One region of the Williamsia sp. Y721 genome, then DNA from elsewhere that is predicted to be linked to it. Evidence: riboswitches for the same ligand, from Rfam matches in the RefSeq annotation. Region 1 holds a riboswitch; each other region holds the start of a gene.
The links. A riboswitch is a leader RNA that binds a small molecule or an ion and turns the genes downstream of it on or off. The one in region 1 is predicted to bind S-adenosylmethionine.
Positions count from the first base shown of each region.

Region 2: another riboswitch for S-adenosylmethionine. It lies ahead of AC56PL_RS22585 (bifunctional o-acetylhomoserine/o-acetylserine sulfhydrylase); the one in region 1 lies ahead of solA (N-methyl-L-tryptophan oxidase).
Region 3: another riboswitch for S-adenosylmethionine. It lies ahead of AC56PL_RS00590 (aminotransferase class V-fold PLP-dependent enzyme); the one in region 1 lies ahead of solA (N-methyl-L-tryptophan oxidase).
Region 4: another riboswitch for S-adenosylmethionine. It lies ahead of AC56PL_RS19935 (LLM class flavin-dependent oxidoreductase); the one in region 1 lies ahead of solA (N-methyl-L-tryptophan oxidase).

Region 1 covers NZ_JCASNH010000006.1:108,633-113,385, forward strand. Annotated here, with positions in the region: gene AC56PL_RS26735 (aminotransferase class V-fold PLP-dependent enzyme) at 1-45, opposite strand, end outside; SAM riboswitch class IV at 134-246, opposite strand; SAM riboswitch class IV at 438-555, shown strand; gene AC56PL_RS26740 (hypothetical protein) at 556-798, opposite strand; gene solA (N-methyl-L-tryptophan oxidase) at 802-1,929, shown strand; gene AC56PL_RS26750 (glutathione S-transferase C-terminal domain-containing protein) at 1,932-2,834, shown strand; gene AC56PL_RS26755 (LLM class flavin-dependent oxidoreductase) at 2,843-4,018, shown strand; gene AC56PL_RS26760 (GNAT family N-acetyltransferase) at 4,003-4,719, shown strand.
Region 2 covers NZ_JCASNH010000004.1:660,439-665,191, forward strand. Annotated here, with positions in the region: gene metX (homoserine O-acetyltransferase MetX) at 1-787, opposite strand, end outside; gene AC56PL_RS22585 (bifunctional o-acetylhomoserine/o-acetylserine sulfhydrylase) at 789-2,105, opposite strand; SAM riboswitch class IV at 2,162-2,271, opposite strand; gene AC56PL_RS22590 (cutinase family protein) at 2,521-4,047, shown strand; gene AC56PL_RS22595 (NADP-dependent isocitrate dehydrogenase) at 4,248-4,753, shown strand, end outside.
Region 3 covers NZ_JCASNH010000001.1:132,670-137,422, reverse strand. Annotated here, with positions in the region: gene AC56PL_RS00610 (inorganic diphosphatase) at 1-419, shown strand, start outside; gene AC56PL_RS00605 (MarR family transcriptional regulator) at 493-987, opposite strand; gene alc (allantoicase) at 1,125-2,150, shown strand; gene AC56PL_RS00595 (hypothetical protein) at 2,198-2,701, opposite strand; gene AC56PL_RS00590 (aminotransferase class V-fold PLP-dependent enzyme) at 2,698-3,501, opposite strand; SAM riboswitch class IV at 3,532-3,647, opposite strand; gene AC56PL_RS00585 (VTT domain-containing protein) at 3,715-4,314, opposite strand; gene AC56PL_RS00580 (O-succinylhomoserine sulfhydrylase) at 4,399-4,753, opposite strand, start outside.
Region 4 covers NZ_JCASNH010000004.1:91,875-96,627, forward strand. Annotated here, with positions in the region: gene AC56PL_RS19915 (maleylacetate reductase) at 1-820, opposite strand, end outside; gene AC56PL_RS19920 (pirin family protein) at 846-1,619, opposite strand; gene AC56PL_RS19925 (VOC family protein) at 1,664-2,176, opposite strand; gene AC56PL_RS19930 (MarR family transcriptional regulator) at 2,312-2,776, shown strand; SAM riboswitch class I at 3,083-3,177, shown strand; partial or broken gene AC56PL_RS19935 (LLM class flavin-dependent oxidoreductase) at 3,210-4,276, shown strand; gene AC56PL_RS19940 (LLM class flavin-dependent oxidoreductase) at 4,361-4,753, shown strand, end outside.

The sequences.
Region 1 (4,753 bases):
CGCTGCAAGAGCATTCAGGTTTCGGTTCAGTGTTGCAGTGCTCATATCTCACACCAGCTTCCGGTGTCAGGGATCCCGCACGCACCAAGTTTCGAACCTGCAGATGGAGCAGTTCGGAACTCGGACGGTGGGAGGTCCGCGCTTGCCTGTTCGGGTTCGAACAGGCCAGGTCTTCACCCGGAGCACCCCGCCGCGATGGAGGGTTGCTGACCAGCAAGCCGGGGCTATGCGCTGGTACTCGTGACCGACGACGACGCTAACAGACTTCTTCGGCGTCGTCCATACCCATGTGCTTTAACTTCTCGGCGATCGAAACTCCGCGCATCCATCGGATTTGGGCAGCAGCGTGCGTATGGTTCTGTCCAACAGTTGAAATCCCCTGGCCCGGACACGCACATACGGTGCCCGGATTCGCCTGGTGGACAACAACTGCCCTGTGTCAACGAGTATCAGCGCCAAGTTCCAGCTTGCTGGTCGGCAACCCTCCACCGCGGCGGGGTGCCCTGGATGAAAGACACGGTCCCAGCCTTCACCGGCATGGGACAAGCGCGGGTTTCACGCAAGCGAGCCCGAAGAGATTCCCGGGAGCTTGATGACCTTGTTCAACGCACCACGCGGTCGAATCCTGAGCATCTGCCGGGCCCATTGCATGTGCAGCAGTTTCAGATGTTTCAGGTCGTCGAAACCGGCACTGCGGAAGTGTTTTTCACCAATCCTCGAAGCGAGGACACCAGGGCCCCTGTTGGCGTCGATACCAAGAATCGAGGGGCTCACCGAACACAACAGAATCGAGGTCACGATATGAGTTCCGTCAAGGTCGACACCGTGGTTGTCGGTGGTGGCGCGATGGGTTCGGCCGCCGCCTGGCAACTGGCGCGCCGGGGTGTCGAGACCGTGCTGCTCGAACGATTCACCCCCGGCCACGCCAACGGCGCCTCACATGGCGCCTCCCGCATCTTCCGCACCTCCTACGCCGAGCGCACCTACGTCGCGCTCGCGAGGGAAGCGGAAGGACTCTGGGCCGACCTCGAAGCCGAGTCCGGGACGCAACTGCTCACCGTCACCGGCGGCGTCGATCAGGGATGGACTCCGTACCTGTCCCAGATCGCAGATACCCTCGCCGACCTCGGACTCGTCCATCATTGGCTCGAGCCCGACGAGGCCTCGCAGCGCTGGCCCGGAATCAGATTCGACGGCCGCGCGTTGTACTACCCCAACAGCGGGCGACTACATGCAGACAACGCTGTCAGCGCACAACGCGGCGCAGCAGCTCTCGGTGCAGAGGTTCGACACGAATCGCAGGTGATCTCGATCGACGTCACAGACGAGAACTCGGTCACCGTGCGCACCGATGACCAGGAGTACGTGGCCCGACGTGTGGTGGTGGCGGCAGGCGCCTGGGCGACGAAGCTGTTGTCGGGAATCGCACCGCTGCCACAGATCACCGTCACCCAAGAGCAACCCGCACACTTCGTACCGCGTGACCAGGACGCCGAATGGCCCAGCTTCGGGATCTTGCATGACCCGGACGGACCGAACGCGCCCGAATTCGGTGGTGTGTACGGCTTGTCTTCGGGTGCCGAAGGCATCAAGGTCGGCTTCCATGGAACCGGACCCGTCGTCGACCCCGACCACCGCGATTTCACGGCGGAACCACGGCAGCTCAAGGCCCTGCAGGAGTACGTCCGTCATTGGGTGCCCGGCGTCGATGCCGACGCACTGACCCCGATCAGCTGCACGTACGCGACCACGCCCGACTCCAACTTCGTCATCGACCGCCGCGGTCCGGTCGCGGTCGCCGCCGGATTCTCCGGACACGGCTTCAAGTTCGTGCCCGCCATCGGCCGCCTCCTCGCCGACCTCACCGCCGACAAAGATGCCCCCGAGTTGTTCTCATTCCGTTCCCACTCCGCAGAAAAGGTTGTCTAGCCATGTCGAACTTCGCCAGCCCAGCCGATACCGAGACTAACGGCGAGTACACGATCACTCGCGAACCGGACGACACCCGACCGGTGTATCGATTCGCCGGACGTATCAGCAGCGACGGATCCACGCCGTACCCGGCTGTCTCTGATCGCTATCACGTCTATTCCGGCTGGTTCTGCCCGTGGGCTCAGCGGGTCACGCTGGTCATCGAGCTGGCCCGCCTCACCGATGCGATCAGTGTCAGCTACGTCGACGGTGCCCGCGATGCCCGCGGGTGGGCATTCCGCGAAACCCACGGCCCCGACCCGGTGAACGGCTTCACCCTGTTACGCGATGCCTACGACGCCACCGAACCCGGCTTCGATGGCCACGTGTCGGTCCCCACCCTGTGGGATCGCGAGACGAAGCAGGTGGTGAGCAACACGTTCGACACGCTCGACGCCGATCTCGCGACGCAGTATCGCCGTCAGGTCACCGGCGAGTTCGACCTCTACCCAGAGGACCTGCGCCCGCAGATCGACGAGTTGGAAGCCTGGTTGCGAGCCACGGTCAACAGCACCGCACACGTGGCGACCGGAACCGGTTCGGCCGCGCAGGAAGCCGCGACCACTGTGTATCAGGCATATTCAGAACTCGACAGCCGCCTCGCGGGGAGTCGATACCTCTTGGGCGACAACGTGACTCTGGCCGACGTCCGGCTCTGGGTGACGCTTGTTCGGCACGATGCTGCGGCGGCCAGGGCCGGTACCCGGCGTCTTGCCGACTTCCCGAATCTGTGGCGCTATGCCCGAGACCTGTACTCATTGGACGCATTTCGCGCCACCACCGATTTCGCGTCGTTCGGGGGTTCGGACGCCGTAGCCGGTGAATGGCAGTCGCCGATCACGTCGTCCGCAGCAGCTCACTAGGAGTTCCCATGGCCCCGCCCATCCCCCTGTCGGTTCTCGACCTTCTGCCCCGTTCCAGCGGGTCGGACAACACCACCGCAATACGCAACGCCATCGACCTGGTCCAGCGCGCCGAACAATTCGGATACGCCCGCTACTGGTTTGCCGAACACCACACGAATCCGGGGGTCATCGGTTCGTCGCCCGCTATCGAGATCGCACTGATCGCAGGGTCCACCTCGACCATCCGGTTGGGTTCAGCCGGAGTGCAATTCGGCCATCGGACGCCGCTGGCGACGGTCGAGGAGTTCGGCCTGATCAACACCCTGTACCCGGGTCGCCTCGACCTCGGTATCGGACGATCCATATCTCGCCCCGCCCCGGAAACGGCAACGGGATCGGAATCGGTGACCGAAGTCGCGGCAAAGAATTATCTGTCGGCTCGCGGCGGCGGCGCCCACACCGAAGACACGTACACACCCAATGGTCTACTCCTGCCGAAGATCTACAACATCGCCGGCGCGTTTGCGAGTAAGTCCATCACCCACCTACTCGATCTGCTCCAGCAACCCGGCGCGTACGCCTCGACCTATGACGAGCAGATCTCTGCTGTCCTCGCCCTTCTCGACGACACATATGTCAGCCCACAAGGTCTTCCCGCGCATGCCACCCCGGGAGATGGTGCTGACGTGCAGGTCTGGATCCTCGGCGCCTCTGGTGGATCCAGCGCCGCCGTCGCAGGGTCGAAGGGCCTGCGCTTTGTTGCCAGTTACCACCACAGCCCGAGTACGGTCATCGACGCCGTCGACGCCTACCTGGCAGCATTCCAACCGTCGGCGGATGTCCCGGAACCGTATATTGCCGTATCGGTGGATGCGGTGATCGCCGAAACCGACGACGAAGCAGCCGAACTGGCCAGTGGATACGCACCCTGGGTCCGCAGCATCCGGCGCGGCGAAGGTGCGATCCCGTTCCCGAGTCCGGCGCAGGCAGCTGCGATGGAATGGACCGACGACGACCGCGAACTGGTCCGCGACCGGGTGCTGACGCAATTTGTCGGATCGCCGTCCACCGTTGCCGACAAACTCGAGATCCTCCGGGACGCCACCGGCGCCGCCGAGCTCTCGATCACTACCATCACACACGACCACGCGGCGCGGGTGCGCTCGTACGAACTCATCGCAAAGGAATGGTTCAGCCGGTGACAGCTCAGACCACACCGGACACCGGCGTACTCGATAATGCCATGTGGGAGAGCCTAATCGGCGCCCATCTGCACCTGAGCGAGGGCACCACCCGCGCTCGCCGCTACCTCCCGACGATCTCCCCGTTTGTCGGGGTCGGCGATCTGAGCGATCCGCAGACGTGGACTGATCTCGCCGAGTTGATCGGCCCCGGACAAGAAGTCGCGCTGCCGGTCGAGGTGACCGACCTACCCGATGGCTGGGAGGTTGCCATGAGCGGCCCGGGCGTCCAGATGGTTGCCACCGACACGCTGAAGCCGAGGCCCGAACCCGAGGCAATCCAGCTCGGCGCCGACGATGTCCCCGACATGCTCGCATTGATCGACCGCACCAAGCCCGGGCCCTTCAGCCCCGAAACATACCGACTCGGAACATATCTCGGGATCCGGCGCGAGGGCCGGCTCATCGCGATGGCCGGCGAGCGCCTCCATCCACCGGGATGGACAGAGATCAGCGCCGTCTGTACCGACGCCGAGTTCCGCGGCGAAGGTCTGGCCACCCGCCTGGTACTCGCTGTCGCCCACGGCATCTACGCCCGCGGTGAGACTCCGTTCCTCCAGGCTGCGGCCGACAACACCAACGCCATCGAGCTCTACAAACACCTGGGCTTCCGCCTGCGAACCAACATCACCTTCACGGTCGTGCGCTCCCCCGGCAACTGATCAAGGCATCGAACACCCGCCGACACAAGCGTCT
Region 2 (4,753 bases), on a different contig from region 1:
CGTGTAACGGATCTTCTTGTCCCTGAGGGAGATTGGCGAACCTCTGGTCGAGTTCGGGTTCGCTGCGGTAGTACATGTGCGCGATGCGGCGGGCAATGCCAAGACCTGACGTGGGTGTCCGACCACTACCGTGATAGTCGCCGTTCTGCCAGTTGGCATCGGCCTTGATTGCCGCGATCTGTGTTGTCTGCGTACCGATTTGGTCAGCTGATGCGCGAGCGCCGACGGCCAGGATCAAGCCGCTCCGCACTCGCTGCGGGTAGCCGATGACCCATTCCAGAGCGCGGGCGCCACCCATCGAGCCGCCGATGACGGCTGCGACGGAATCGATCTGCAGTGCGTCGAGCAGTGCGACCTCGGCGCGGACCTGATCGAGAACGGTGATGGTGGGGAAACGTGAACCCCACACCTGACCTTCGGAATCCAGTGATGCCGGGCCGGTGGAACCGCCGCATCCGCCGAGGACATTTGCCGAGATGACACACCACTCGTCGGTGTCGACCGCGGCGCCCGGACCGATCAGCCCATCCCACCAACCGGGGGTGGGCTGATCAGGACCGACGGGTCCGGTTGCGTGGGAGTCGCCGGTCAGGGCATGCAGTGCCAGAACAACGTTGTCGCGGGTGGGCGAGAGTGTGCCCCAGCGCTGAAACGCCAGGGTCACATTCTCGATCTGTCCGCCGTTGTCCAGCGAAATCGGGCCGACCGACACACTGGTCAGCTGCCCATCAGGCAGGAATTCCCAGTCCGGATGAGTTCGTGGTGGCGTGTGCGGGTCGATACTCACCTCACTTGGCCGCAGCGAAGCCTGCATCGAGGTCGGCGATGATGTCGACGATGTTCTCGATGCCGACAGCCAACCGGACCAGTCCGGGGGTCACGCCTGCGGCCAGCTGCTCTTCGGCGATCAGCTGGGAGTGGGTGGTCGAGGCGGGATGGATGACCAGCGAGCGCACATCACCGATGTTGGCGACATGGCTGTGCAGGACCAGTGCGTCGACGAACCTCTTGCCTGCGTCCACGCCGCCGGCGATCTCGAAGCCGATGATCGCGCCCTGGCCACGCGGGGCCAATTCCTGGCCTCGCTTGTACCAGCGCGAGGATTCGAGTCCGGCGTATGCCACCGACTCCACCTGCGGGTGCTCCTCCAGGTACTTGGCCACTTTCTGGGCGTTCGACACGTGGCGCTCGATCCGCAGGCTGAGGGTTTCCAGGCCCTGGGCGATGAGGAAGGCGTTGAACGGCGAGATGGCGGCACCGGTATCGCGCAACCACTGCACGCGGGCCTTGAGGGCGTAGGCCGGAGCACCGAGGTCGGCGAAGATCGCACCGTGGTAGCTCGGGTCCGGGGTGGTGAATCCGGGGAACAGGTCCACACCGTCACGCTGGCCGCGCCAGTCGAAGGTGCCACCGTCGACGATCACGCCTCCGATCGCGGTGCCATGTCCACCAAGGTATTTCGTGGCCGAATGCACCACGATGTCGGCGCCGTGCTCCAGCGGGTTGATCAGGTACGGGGTGGCGACGGTGTTGTCGACGATCAGTGGCAGGCCGGCCTCGTGGGCAACGGCGGAGATGCCGGGGAGGTCGAGGATCTCGTTGTTCGGGTTCGAGATGGTCTCACCGAACAGGGCGCGGGTGTTGGGCTGGATGGCCGCGCGCCAGCTGTCGAGGTCTTCCGGGTCATCAACGAAACTGACCTGGATGCCGAGCTTGGGAAGCGTGTAGTGGAAGAGGTTGTACGTGCCGCCGTAGAGGCGGGGGCTCGACACCACATGACCGCCGTTTTCGACGATGTTCAGGATCGAATAGGTCTCGGCGGCCTGACCCGACGCGACGAGCAGAGCCGCCACGCCACCTTCGAGGGCTGCGATGCGCTGCTCGACGGCGTCCTGGGTGGGGTTCATGATGCGGGTGTAGATGTTGCCGGGCTCGGCCAGACCGAAGAGGTTGGCGGCGTGCTCGGTGTCGCGGAACGTGTACGACGTTGTCTGGTAGATCGGCAGGGCACGGGCGGAGGTTGCCGAATCCGGGCTCTGGCCAACATGGACCTGCTTGGTTTCAAAGCTCCAGTTGTCGGCCGGATTGACGTCGGTGTCAGACATGTAGGACTTCTCTTTCTTGGTCGTTAGACATCCAATTAGAGGGTCCGACCTTTCGGACCCCGCGCTTGCCGCGGCGAACCGCAACCTGGTCGTCACCCGGAGCACCCCACCGCGGTTGGAGGGTTGCCGGTCAGCTAGCCGGGGCTTGTCGCTGACACTCAGGACCTGGCCAAAAGGATATAACACGCGCTTCCTGTGCAAAAAAGCGTTCAGCGCAGGGAGATTCTGTGATTCGCCATCGTGTAGTCCGCTCTGTACTACGTTCACGCGATTGGTCATTGTCAATACCTGTCGTAACTTCAGTGCATCGCCTTGAATTGCCTGAGGCAGTTAGCAATTCGAAACAACTGGGGCTGCTGTGGGTGTTCAGACAAGGCGTGGTCGTGTTGTTTCGAAACGGACCAATCGGCGCGCGGTGGCGCTTGCCTCCGGTGCTGCGGCGGCGGCGCTGCCGGTGCTCGGTTTCCTCGGGAGCGCTCCGGGGCTCGCCGCCGAGTCAGCGCCGTATGACTGTGGTGACGGCGGAGTGTTCGTGGTGGCCGGCACCGATGATCCGAACCACCTGCACACCCGGGGCCTGGAGGCCAGGTACACCGACCAGGACTACGTGATCAACCGGGTCGACTACCCGGCGACCTTCTGGCCACTCGGTGCGCAGAGTTACGACGCGAACATCGAGACCGGAAAAGCCGCGCTCGCCCGGGACGTGGCGACCTATCAGGCCAACTGCCAGGACAAACCGGTTGTCATCGTCGGTTATTCACAGGGGGCCCGCATCGCCGGGGATGTACTGACCGACATCGCGGCGGGCAAGGCCGGCGGCGTGACCTCGGTCGGAGTGTCGGGTGAGCTCTATTCCGACCCACGGCGACGGGGCACGAACGCCGGTGCCGGAGCCGAGGTCAACCTCATCAACGCGTATCCGGGGGCGATACTCGACGGTTCGCGCGACGGCGACTTCGGCGACATTGCGGTGTACTCGGTCTGCATCGACGGCGACGCGATCTGTGACCTACCCGATCTGCGGCGAGATCCCATCGGGGCACTGGATGCGCTGGTGGGCTTCTTCGTCAAACACCAGAATTACGGCCCGATCATGGCGGCCGGGCCAGGTGCATCCGCCGGTACCGACGGCGTCACTGTCATCAAGGAGTCCGACGGTGCCGATGTGGTCTTCATCGCCGCCGATCCATCACTGACCATCGTGCTGGCACAGGTCGGGTTACCCAACCTGCTGCGCCCGGTGATCCTCGATTTTCCCTATGCCGAACTGGCGGTCATCCAGCCGATATCACGCGCGATCATGGGATTGCTGCCTGCGCTGCCGCAGCTCGGGCACGGCGCATATCTGACCGATCTATACGCGATCCGGGACGCGCTGTCCGGTGATCCGACTGCATGGGCCGCGATCTTCGGGAGCGCGGTCAGCGTCATCCGGTATCCGGAGAACTTCGTTCGGGACTGGATCGCGGTGATCGACGCCGTCCTCGACCACCGCGACCCGGACCTCGGGTTCATCGCGGCACCGACGGTGCGAGCCATGGCGGTTGCGGCATTCGGTGCGACCACCGAGGGAGGGGCGGGCCTGGACGATCGCACCACGGATATCGCCGATTCCGGCGATTCCGGCGAGGTGCTCGCCGCGCCGACCGTCGATCACGTGCAGACGCCTGTCGCCGCCGTTTCGGTGCCGGGCAGGCACCGGGCGCCGGAAGGCACCCCGTCGGCCGTGCGACCTGCTGATGTGTTCGCCGACGCCCCGGTGTGGAGCGGTCCGGCAACCTCGCAGCCGGACCTGGGTGTCGATGACGGCGGCCACGACGCCGCCGATTCCGCGGCAGATCAGGAGCCGGCTGTTTCGGCGCAACCGGTGTCCCAAGAGCCTGCCGCGTCCGATACAACGCTCGTTGACCTGTCCGCGGATCTCGCTTCCGCCCCGTGAGCCGGTCTCTGCGCCGACCCCCATGACCCGCCGGTGATGGGTATGCTGGCAAGCAGTACGCCCGTTATATTTGCATGTGCTCGGTGAGCGAGATACCTGCCCGCCGGACTAGGTTGAACATGTTTGGGTGCAGGCGCGCGCCGGCGCACGAGGCGGCGCCCGAAGCAGGGCCCACATCGTCGAGGAGGACGCGTAGCCATATGGGCAAGATCAAGGTCGAAGGAACGGTCGTAGAACTGGACGGGGACGAGATGACCCGCATCATCTGGCAGTTCATCAAAGAGAAGCTGATCCACCCCTACCTCGATCTGAACCTGGAGTATTACGACCTCGGCATCGAGGAACGTGACCGTACCGACGACCAGGTCACCATCGATTCGGCGTACGCCATCCTCGAACACGGTGTCGGCGTCAAGTGCGCCACCATCACCCCCGACGAAGCCCGGGTCGAAGAGTTCGGCCTGAAGAAGATGTGGCGCTCACCCAACGGCACCATTCGAAACATACTGGGCGGCACGATCTTCCGTGCTCCGATCATCATCTCCAACGTCCCGCGACTGGTCCCGGGGTGGACCAAGCCGGTCATCGTCGGTCGCCACGCGTTCGGTGACCAGTACCGTGCGACCGATTTCAAGGTTGCCACCGCGGGCAAGGTCACCATCACGTTCACCCCGGACGACGGCTCCGCGCCGATCGAGCACGAGAT
Region 3 (4,753 bases), on a different contig from region 1:
TGTACACATCGATGGGTTATCCCGCCGACTACGGATACATCGACAACACCCTCGGCGAGGACGGCGATCCCCTGGACGCCATGGTGTTGCTCCCCGAGTCCGTCTACCCCGGCGTGATCGTCCGCGCCCGCATCATCGGCATGTTCCGCATGACCGATGAAGCCGGTGGCGACGACAAGCTGCTGGCCGTGCCTGCCGGTGATGTCCGCTGGGACCACATCCAGGACATCGGCGACGTCGACGACTTCGAACTCCAGGCGATCGCACACTTCTTCGAGCACTACAAGGACCTCGAGCCGGGCAAAGACGTCACGGCCGGCGGCTGGACCGGCAAGGCCGAGGCCGAGAAGATCGCGCAGGAAGCGATTGAACGCCTGGCCTCGCAGCCGCACGAGGCGAACGAGCCGTCTCGCGGCTGATCGTCCACACAAACACCGAAGGGCCCGACTCGCATCAGCGATGTCGGGCCCTTTCGGTTTGTGTGGGGCGGTCTCAGGACCGGGCGCGGTCCGCAGGCGACTCGTTGGCCTCGATGAGGCTGCGTTCTGCAGAGCTGACGTATCTCCCGAGCAGTTCGGTGAGGGTCTCCACGTCACCGTCATCCCAATCGGCCAGCATCGTCTCGAGTTCCTCGGCCCGCCGGGTTCGGAAATCGGCGACCCGCTGCGCACCGGTTTCGGTGACCACCAGGATGGTGGCCCGGCCGTCACGCGGATCGGCCTCGCGCCGCACATAACCGAGTTTGACCAGCTGGGCGACGTGACGACTGATGGTCGACGGGTCACTGAACAGTGCCTCGGCCAATTCACCTGAGCGTGCCGGCGCCCGATTCAGCCGAAACAGACAGTGGTAGGCCGCAGATTCGACAGCGTCGTCCGCGGTACGCCATCGCGTTGCCGCCAAACGGTCACGAACCCGCAGGTGCCTCGCCAGGACCTCCATGAGATCCGCAATCTGATCGTCTCGCGACGGTGTCTCCTCCGACATGATCCTTCTCAAAGTTCAACGAGTTTCGACATGCAACTAGTTGTTGCGTGAGAGTATGGCCCTCGCCGCGGAGCTTACGCAAGAACCCACCGCCGACGAGTCGCACCCGATCCACCGTGCCACTAGCCTGGGGAGTCGTGACTCCATCCCCGCCGAACTCGCGCCCCCATTTCACCTCGATGCCAGACTTGGCTCTACGCGCTCTCGGCGGCGCGGTCCTCTGGACCAATGACGACCTCTTCGCCGAGGCCGAGAACCTCATCAAGACGCCCGCCGCCGAATATCAACCGGCGACGTTCGGGCACAAGGGTCAGGTCTATGACGGCTGGGAGACCCGGCGACGACGTGAAGCAGGCGTTGACCAGGCCATCGTGCGCCTGGGCGTACCCGGCATCATCTACGGCGTCGTGGTCGACACGTCCTGGTTCGTCGGCAACTACCCGCCGTACATTTCGGTGGAAGCTGCTGCGGTCGAAGGTATTCCGACCACCCAGGAGCTGCTGGAAAACACGAAGTGGCAGACGATCGTCGATCGCGTGGAGGTCAACGGCGATACCCAGAATCCGTTCCGGGTGGACTCCAAGGACCGCTTCACCCACGTGCGGCTCACCATCCATCCCGACGGTGGCGTGGCGCGATTCCGCGTGCACGGTCGCGGCGTCCCGGATCCGAAGTTCTTGTCCTACGGACACTTTGACCTGGCCGCACTCGAGAACGGCGGCATGATCACCGCCTGTTCCAACATGTTCTATGGCTCCCCGAACAATCTCCTGATGCCCGGCCGGGCCCGCACGATGGGCGAAGGCTGGGAGACCTCGCGTCGACGGGACGACGGAAACGACTGGGTCCAGGTCAAATTGGCCGGTGAATCGACGATCGGACTCGCCGAACTCGACACCAGCTACTTCCTGGGAAATGCGCCGGGGTCGGCGACGATTCGTGGCCGAGACGGCGAAAACGGTGAGTGGTTCGACGTTTTGGGCCGATCGCCCCTGCAACCCGACACCCGTCACCGGTTCCTCATCGACGTCGATCGACCGATGACCGAGGCCCGCCTCGACATCTTCCCCGACGGCGGCATGGCAAGACTGCGGTTGTACGGCTCGCTGACCGAGGATGCTCGCGCACGGATCGTCGACCGCTGGGAAAACGGCGAGAGCTGATCGACCGTTCCCCTCACCACGCCTGACGGCAGGCGTGGTGGGCGGGATCAGGCTGCCGCAGCCCGCTCGAGCAGTCCGGGCAGCACCTGATCGGCGATGAGTTGCGCCGAGCCGGGCCGATCTCCTGTTCGTCCCTGGTCGAGGGGCCGCAGGATGACCGCATCGGCGACCTCGGCGGCGTAGACGTCGACAATCAGCGTCACGAGTCCATTGGCGGTGCCGACATAACGCACGGTGTCGCCGAATCGCGACTCCCCGAGCCGGAGGAGCTCGGCCCGAGCGGTGGCCGCATCTTCGGCGATCACCACGTCGATCTCCAACGCCACCAGCAGATCCGCGGGATCCTCGCCGAGGTCCTGCCATCCGGCGCGCAACGCAGCCCGCTCCTTGATGCCGCCCCGCAGGTCCGGCTGGCGGATCCGACGGACCGCCGAACTCCGCGCATCGGCCGGACGGCGCCCGCTCCAGGCGATCGGATGGTCGTCACCGTCGATGGCAACCAGCAGTTCGGGACGCGTCCGTGGGGTGGCGGCGCGACTGGTTTCGGTCATGACTTCTCCTGCTCGAAAACATTCTCGGTGATTGAGTTCAGTTGCCGGGCAAGCTCATCGATGCTGGTGCCGGCACCCCAGCGGATGACTACGGGGTCGGGGTGGCCCGCAGCGGTCAGCGAGGCGATTCCCACCCGGTCCCGGGCATCGGGCCACAACTGGAGCCGGCGGATACCGGGAATCCGAGCCACCTCGGCGTCGAGCCACTGCGACAATGCCTGCTCATGGAGACCGACCCACTCGTATCCGAGGTCGGCGAACGCGCTGGCCGGGGAATGACTGGGACTGATGGCGTCGGCACAGTCGGCGAGCCAGTCGCCGCGACCGACAACCACAGCCGGGCCCGCTACGGACCGGCCGGACAACACCAGGTAGTCGATTCCATGGCTGGTGAGGTTGACGGCCCGCCGGGTGACGAGCTCGCTACCGTCGATGAGCAGTCGCGCGCCGCGTCGATGCGCGATCGCGGCGAGTGCGGGCAGCGGCAGAACTTCGCCGGTGGCCTCGGCGATCGCGGGGACGATCAGGAGTGCGGCAGGCCGACGTTCGAGTTCACTATCCACCGCGGCAAGTGTGGTCCTCAGATCGACCTGCGCAGGCATCACACGGTGAGCACCATCGGTGGCGGTGGCCGCGAGGTCGGCGGCCAGATCGAGTGTCAGGACGTCGCCGGGTGCGACACCGGCGACCAGTGCGACGGCCTCGGCGAGATCGGACGCGAACAGAACTCGATCGGTCGGGCGTGCCTTCACTAACCGGGCGATTTCTTCGCTGACATCACTGGTGGAGGAGCTTGTCACCCGCATCCCTTCGGATCAGGACTCCGCCGGAGTCCGCGCTTGCCACCGTCCGAACAGACACCGGCCAGGTTGTCACCCGGAGCACCCCGCCGCGAATGGAGGGTTGCCGGCCAGCAAGCCGGGGCTTGACGCTGACACTCATCACCGATAACCACATTGCAGCGCATTTGATTTCCGTGTCAAATGTCGAACCTCTTTAACCCGGCGTGAATGTTATTCCGCGCTGGCAGAGGACTTTTGTGACCTACTCCGGTGTCGCCACCAACGAAAGCCGAAGTAGGTGAGCATGAGCGCGCCGGCACCAACTGCCAGATAGAACATCAGCGTCGCCCCGACCGTCTCGCCCACCGCATATCCGACGATGCACACCGCGGTCACCCAGACGACCCCGCCGAACACGTTCGCGAGCAGGTATTGGCGCGTGGGCATCTTGCTCATCCCGGCCACAAACGGGGTGACCGTGCGGACATATCCAATCCAGCGCGCGCCGATCACGGTGGCGACCCCGCCGTGGCGGATGAGTTCCTCGGCCTTTTGCCAGCGTTCTTGCCCCACCCACCCACCGAAGCGGGTTTCGGTGATGCGGCCGCCCGATCTGCGGCCGATGGAATAGCCCGTCCAGTCACCGAGTACCGCCGCAACGCACGCACCGACTATCAGCCACACGATGTTGGTCTCGCCGACGGCGGCAGCCACGCCACCGGCGAGCAGGATCGTCTCACCAGGCATGATCAGGCCCAGGAGCGCGGCCGCCTCGCAGTAGATGACGATGAAGACCACGAGGTATACCGCCCACGGCGGCGTCGACTGCACGATCGAGATGACCCAGTCCGCCAGGGAGTGAAAGATGCCACCCTCCTTCTCCGATGACGACCTCGGTGGAGTCGTGCGACTCCCCTACAGGGCCCTGTCCAGATCCTTCAACAAATCATCCACACCTTCTAATCCGACCGACAGCCTGACCAGCGAATCGGACAACCCGATCGCGGCCCGGCCCTCGGGTCCCATCGCGCGGTGGGTGGTGGTGGCCGGGTGCGTGATCAACGACTTCGAGTCCCCGAGATTGTTCGAGATGTCGACGATCTGCAGACCGTCGAGCAACTCGAACGCCCGCGCCTTTCCGGATGCCGCGCCCGTGTCGGCGAGTTCGAACGTCACCACGGTGCCACCACCCGACATCTGCTTTTTCGCCAGATCATGCTGCGGATGTGATTGCAGGAACGGATATCTCACCCGCGCCACCCGCGGATCG
Region 4 (4,753 bases), on a different contig from region 1:
CCGGTGCGGCGGGGGTGTTGTAGGCCATGACATGCGACAGCACGACGGTATGCGTCGGCCCGTGGGGCAGGCCGAAACTGCCGCCCAGGGTGTGACAGAGCTTGTGGTGCAGGCCCATTCCGACAGATCCCAGGCAACTGCCGGCCAGCCAGGCGGCGCGGAGCAGGTCGGATCGGGCCTGTGCGTCGTGGAGATCGGCCGTCACACGGGGGAGTGCGTGGTTGATCGCGGTGACGGCGTCGAGTGCCATGAGGTCGGTGACCGGATTGGCGTCGGCCGAGTACAGGGCCTCGACCGCATGCGCCAGGGCATTGATCGAGCTGGTGAGTGTTATCGCGGTAGGCAGATCCATGGTCAGGTCGACGTCGTAGATGACGGTCTCGGGCAGGATGGCCGGCGAACTGCGTGTGGTCTTGACCCCGTCGATGGTTTCGCCGAGTACCGGCGTCACCTCGGAGCCGGCATAGGTGGTCGGAACGATGATCTGGTCGTATCCGCCGCGCACGGCCAGTGCCTTCGACAGTCCGGTTGCCGAACCACCGCCGATCGCCACCACACAGTCGACGTCTGCCGCTTCGGCCAGCCCCATCGCGCGCTCGGTGACCTCCAGCGGCGTGTGCACGACCGCGCCGTCGAAGCGCGCCACGAGCGCAGTGCCCAGCTGGTGCGTGAGCTCGGTGGCCAGGGACTCGAGCCGCGGCCCGGCGAGTAGCAGAACCCGACTGCCGCCGAGCCTGCCGACCTCGTCACCGACGGTGGCCAGGGTGCCGCTGCCGAACACGATCCGCGACGGCGGGCCGGGATCGGTGAAGGTTCGGATCGGGTCTGCCACGTGCCCGGCGCCTTCAGGCCGCTATCGCGGCATGCATTTCCCACACGATGACCTCGGCATCGGAGGTGGCGGTCAATTGTTGTCCGCCACCGCCGTGGACGCGGACCGCGTCGCCATCGCCGAGGTCCCCGACACTCTCCATCGCGACGTCGCCGCGCGGGACAAAGACGTGCAGTAGGGGAGCGTCGGGCAGTGTCAGCGGATGCTGTCCGGGGGACATCCTCGCCACGTGCATGGTGGCGTAACGGTTCTTGATGCGGATCGCCGAATGGTCGACGTACTGCGGCATGCCCGAGGCCACCGGAACGAATCCGCCGGACAACAACTCGTGGTCGATCTCCAGTTGTTCATAGCCCGGTGTGATGCCGGCTTCATCAGGGACGACCCACATCTGGACGAAGTGGACGGGATCGTGGGTCTGGTCGGCACTGTCTTGGCGCCAGACATCGTTCTTCTCCGAATGCATGATCCCGGTGCCTGCGCTCATCCGCTGTGCCAGGCCGGGGTAGATCACGCCGTTGTTTCCCATGGAGTCCTGGTGGACCAGGGAGCCCTGCAGAACCCAGGTGACGATCTCCATGTCCTGATGGGGATGGGTGTCGAAACCTTGCCGGGGCAGGACGATGTCGTCGTTGTTGACCATCAGCACACCGTGGTGGGTGTTGGCCGGGTCGTAGTGGGGGCCGAATGAGAAGGAATGTTTGGAGTCGAGCCAACCGGCGTTGGTCGTGAAGCGGCTGTCGGCACGGCGGACGTCGAAGCGGGTGGGAGGTGGTGCTGTGGTCATCAGTGGGGGCCTTTCGAATGGAGCGCTATCGCAAGAAAGCCGGTCTAGAGAACGTGAGAGCCGTACATCTCGCCGAGGGGATCGGCGATGAGTTCGAGGCGGGCCCCGTCGGGGTCGCGGAAGTACAGCGACACCTCGCTGTGCTCGATGAGTTCGACGCCTGCGTCGATCAGTTTGTCGCGCAGGTGTTTCCAGCGCTGCGGCTCGACACTGATCGCGACATGATGGAGCCCGCCGAGGACTTCCTGGTACGGGCCGACGTCGAGGCCGGGAAAGTCGAAGAACGCCAACAGGTTTTCGTTGCCGATGTCGAAGAAGAAGTGCGACGATCCGGGATAGTCGCGGTTCTCGATGAGTTCGGTCAGCGGGAACTCGAGCAGATCCTGGTAGAAGCGCACGGTCCGTTCGACGTCGCTGCTGACCAGTGCGGTGTGGTGCAGACCGCGCGCCGAGGAGGCGGGCCGGGATTCGGTAGGTGCCAGGTGTTTGGCGCGAATCGCCTCACGCTTGCCCGCATATTCCTGCAGGCGCTTCTCGTCGGTGTCGGCGGTGCTCATGGCCGGTCCTTTCGGTGCGGGGTCTTCATCCAGTGTGCGCTTCGAGTTGCCATAGGTAAATGGTTGCGTCGTCAACTATTTCGGTAGCGTACCGCAACTAGTTGCTTTGTCAACTACTTTGGTTATGCTCTAGCCGTGGAACCAACACAGTGGCTCAGTGAGGACGAGCAGCAGGCATGGCGCGCATACCTGGATGCCACCCGGTTGCTGCTGCGGACACTCGATCAGCAGCTGGCCCGGGATGCGGGTTTGTCGTTCACCGACTTCGAATTGCTGGTGATCCTGTCCGAGGCGCCGCAACGCCGACTGCGCATGCGGGATCTGGCTGATGCGATCACGACCACAAGAAGCGGCGCCACCAGGGCGATCGGTCGTCTGGTGGACGCCGGATGGGTGCGTCGCGTCGAATGCGAAGACGACAAACGCGGCATGATGGCGGAATTGACCGACGCCGGGATGCAGAAGCTGACGTCGGCGAGCCCCGGACATGTCGCCGAGGTGAGGCGAAACATGTTCGACCTGCTCAGTCCGAGCGACGTTGCCGTGTTGGGGCGAGCATTCGCCGAGACCCGCGAGCACCTACTGCAGGCGCCCGAGTAGGCGGCCCGTTCAGTCGACACCGTCAGCCCCGCGATCGTTGATGACGGGGGGTTTGAACCCGGCTGAATCTAATCGTGTACGCGGCGGGTGATCGTGACGCGTCGTGCTGCACGCCTGCGATCGCCGCGGGCAGGCCGGATCGCTCTGAAGGCTGTTGTGCTGCGGCAATGCTTCGGAAAGGTCCATCGGTCCGTTCGTCGGGGGAGCAGAGCATCCCTGGCCACGGCACCGAGGTGACTCACACCGTCTGTCGGGCAAGTTGATTCATCGTTTGACGCGTTATGGGCACCGGCCTACTGTGCACAAGGATCATCAAGAGCGACTGAGAGACCCGGCTCGCTGACGTCGCAGCAACCCCCCGCCTCGGCGGGTGCGGGTGCTACTGCCGGGACCGATGAAGGTTGTGTGTCATGCCATCAGTTCAGGAGTCCGGGTGAAGTTTCTGTTGATCAGTCTGATCACCCACACGCCTCACCCGTTGTCCGGCGAGACCGTGTCACCGGCGCAGCGGTTTCGAGAAGTGATCGACAACGCGGTTCTCGCAGAGGAATTGGGCTTCGACGGCTTCGGGGTCGGCGAGCGGCACGAGAGGCCGTTCATCTCCTCGTCGCCACCGGTGGTTCTCAGTAACATCGCCGCACGGACTTCGACGATCCACTGTTCACCGCGGTGACAACGCTCAGTCTGCTCGATCCGGTGCGGGCCTTCGAGGACTACTCGACCCTCGACAACCTCTCCGGTGGCCGACTGCAACTGATGATCGGCAAGGGCAACGGCACCGCGCAGGCCAAGCTGTTCCACGTCACCGAGGCCGACCAGTGGGAGCGCAACCGGGAAGGGTACGAACTCTTCCGACGGTTGTGGCAGGACGACACCGTCACCTGGACGGGCAAGTACCGACCATCGTTGACCGACGCGGAGGCGCTACCCCGTCCGCTGCAGAAAAAGATTCGCGTCTGGCACGGCAGCGCCACCAGCCGTGAATCAGTGGATCTGGCAGCGTTTTACGGGGATCCGCTGTTCTCGGCCAATGTCACCAACCCGATCGAACCCTATGCAGAATTGATCGATTACTACCGAGCGCGGTGGGCGGCATACGGGCACGATCCGGCCGATGCCCTCGTAGGTGCGGGATCAGCCGGGTACTACGCCACCAAGAACTCGCAGGATGCGATCAACACATACCGCCCGATCTTCGATGCCACCGTGGCCAGACTCGGGTCATTCGGTCTGCCGCTGGTGTTTCCGACCCTCGAAGACGCCATCGAACGCAGCTCGCTGCTGCTCGGGAGCCCGCAGCAGGTGATCGACAAAGTGTTGCGGTATCACGAGAAATTCGGCCATGAGGTCATGCATCTGCACGCTGATGCCAGCGGCCTCACCGACTCCCAGCATCGCGATTCCCTCAAACTCTTCCAGTCCGAGATCGCCCCGGTGCTCAGGCGTGAGATCCCGAGTCGCCCAATCTCCACACCCGCCGCGTTGGAGGTGCTGTCATGACTGCTTCGACCCGGGTCCCGCCGTCGATGCATGTCGGCAGGCGCACCTTCGCTCGCTTCATCTAATTCATCGAAAAGGACAAACATGCCAGTAGAGTTCCTGGGGATCGCTGCCACGAATGACGGCACCGAGATCCATCCTCGTACCACCGCCAGTTCGTTCGACCGGGAGTACACGCTCAAACTCGCTCGTGCACACGAGGATTTCGGGTGGGACCGGATCCTGTTCGCCTATGGTGCCGGTACGCCTGAACCCGCGGCGGCCGCTTCGTACATCGCGAGCAATCTCGAACGCATCGAGATCCTGCTGGCGCACCGTCCCAATGTCTCGTATCCGACATTCGCCGCCAAGACCTTCGCGACACTCGACCAGATCTCCGGGGGCCGGGTGACGGTGCACTTCATCACCGGTGGCAACGACACCGAACAGCAGCGGGAGGGTGACTTCCTGTCGAAAGACCAACGGTACGAACGCACC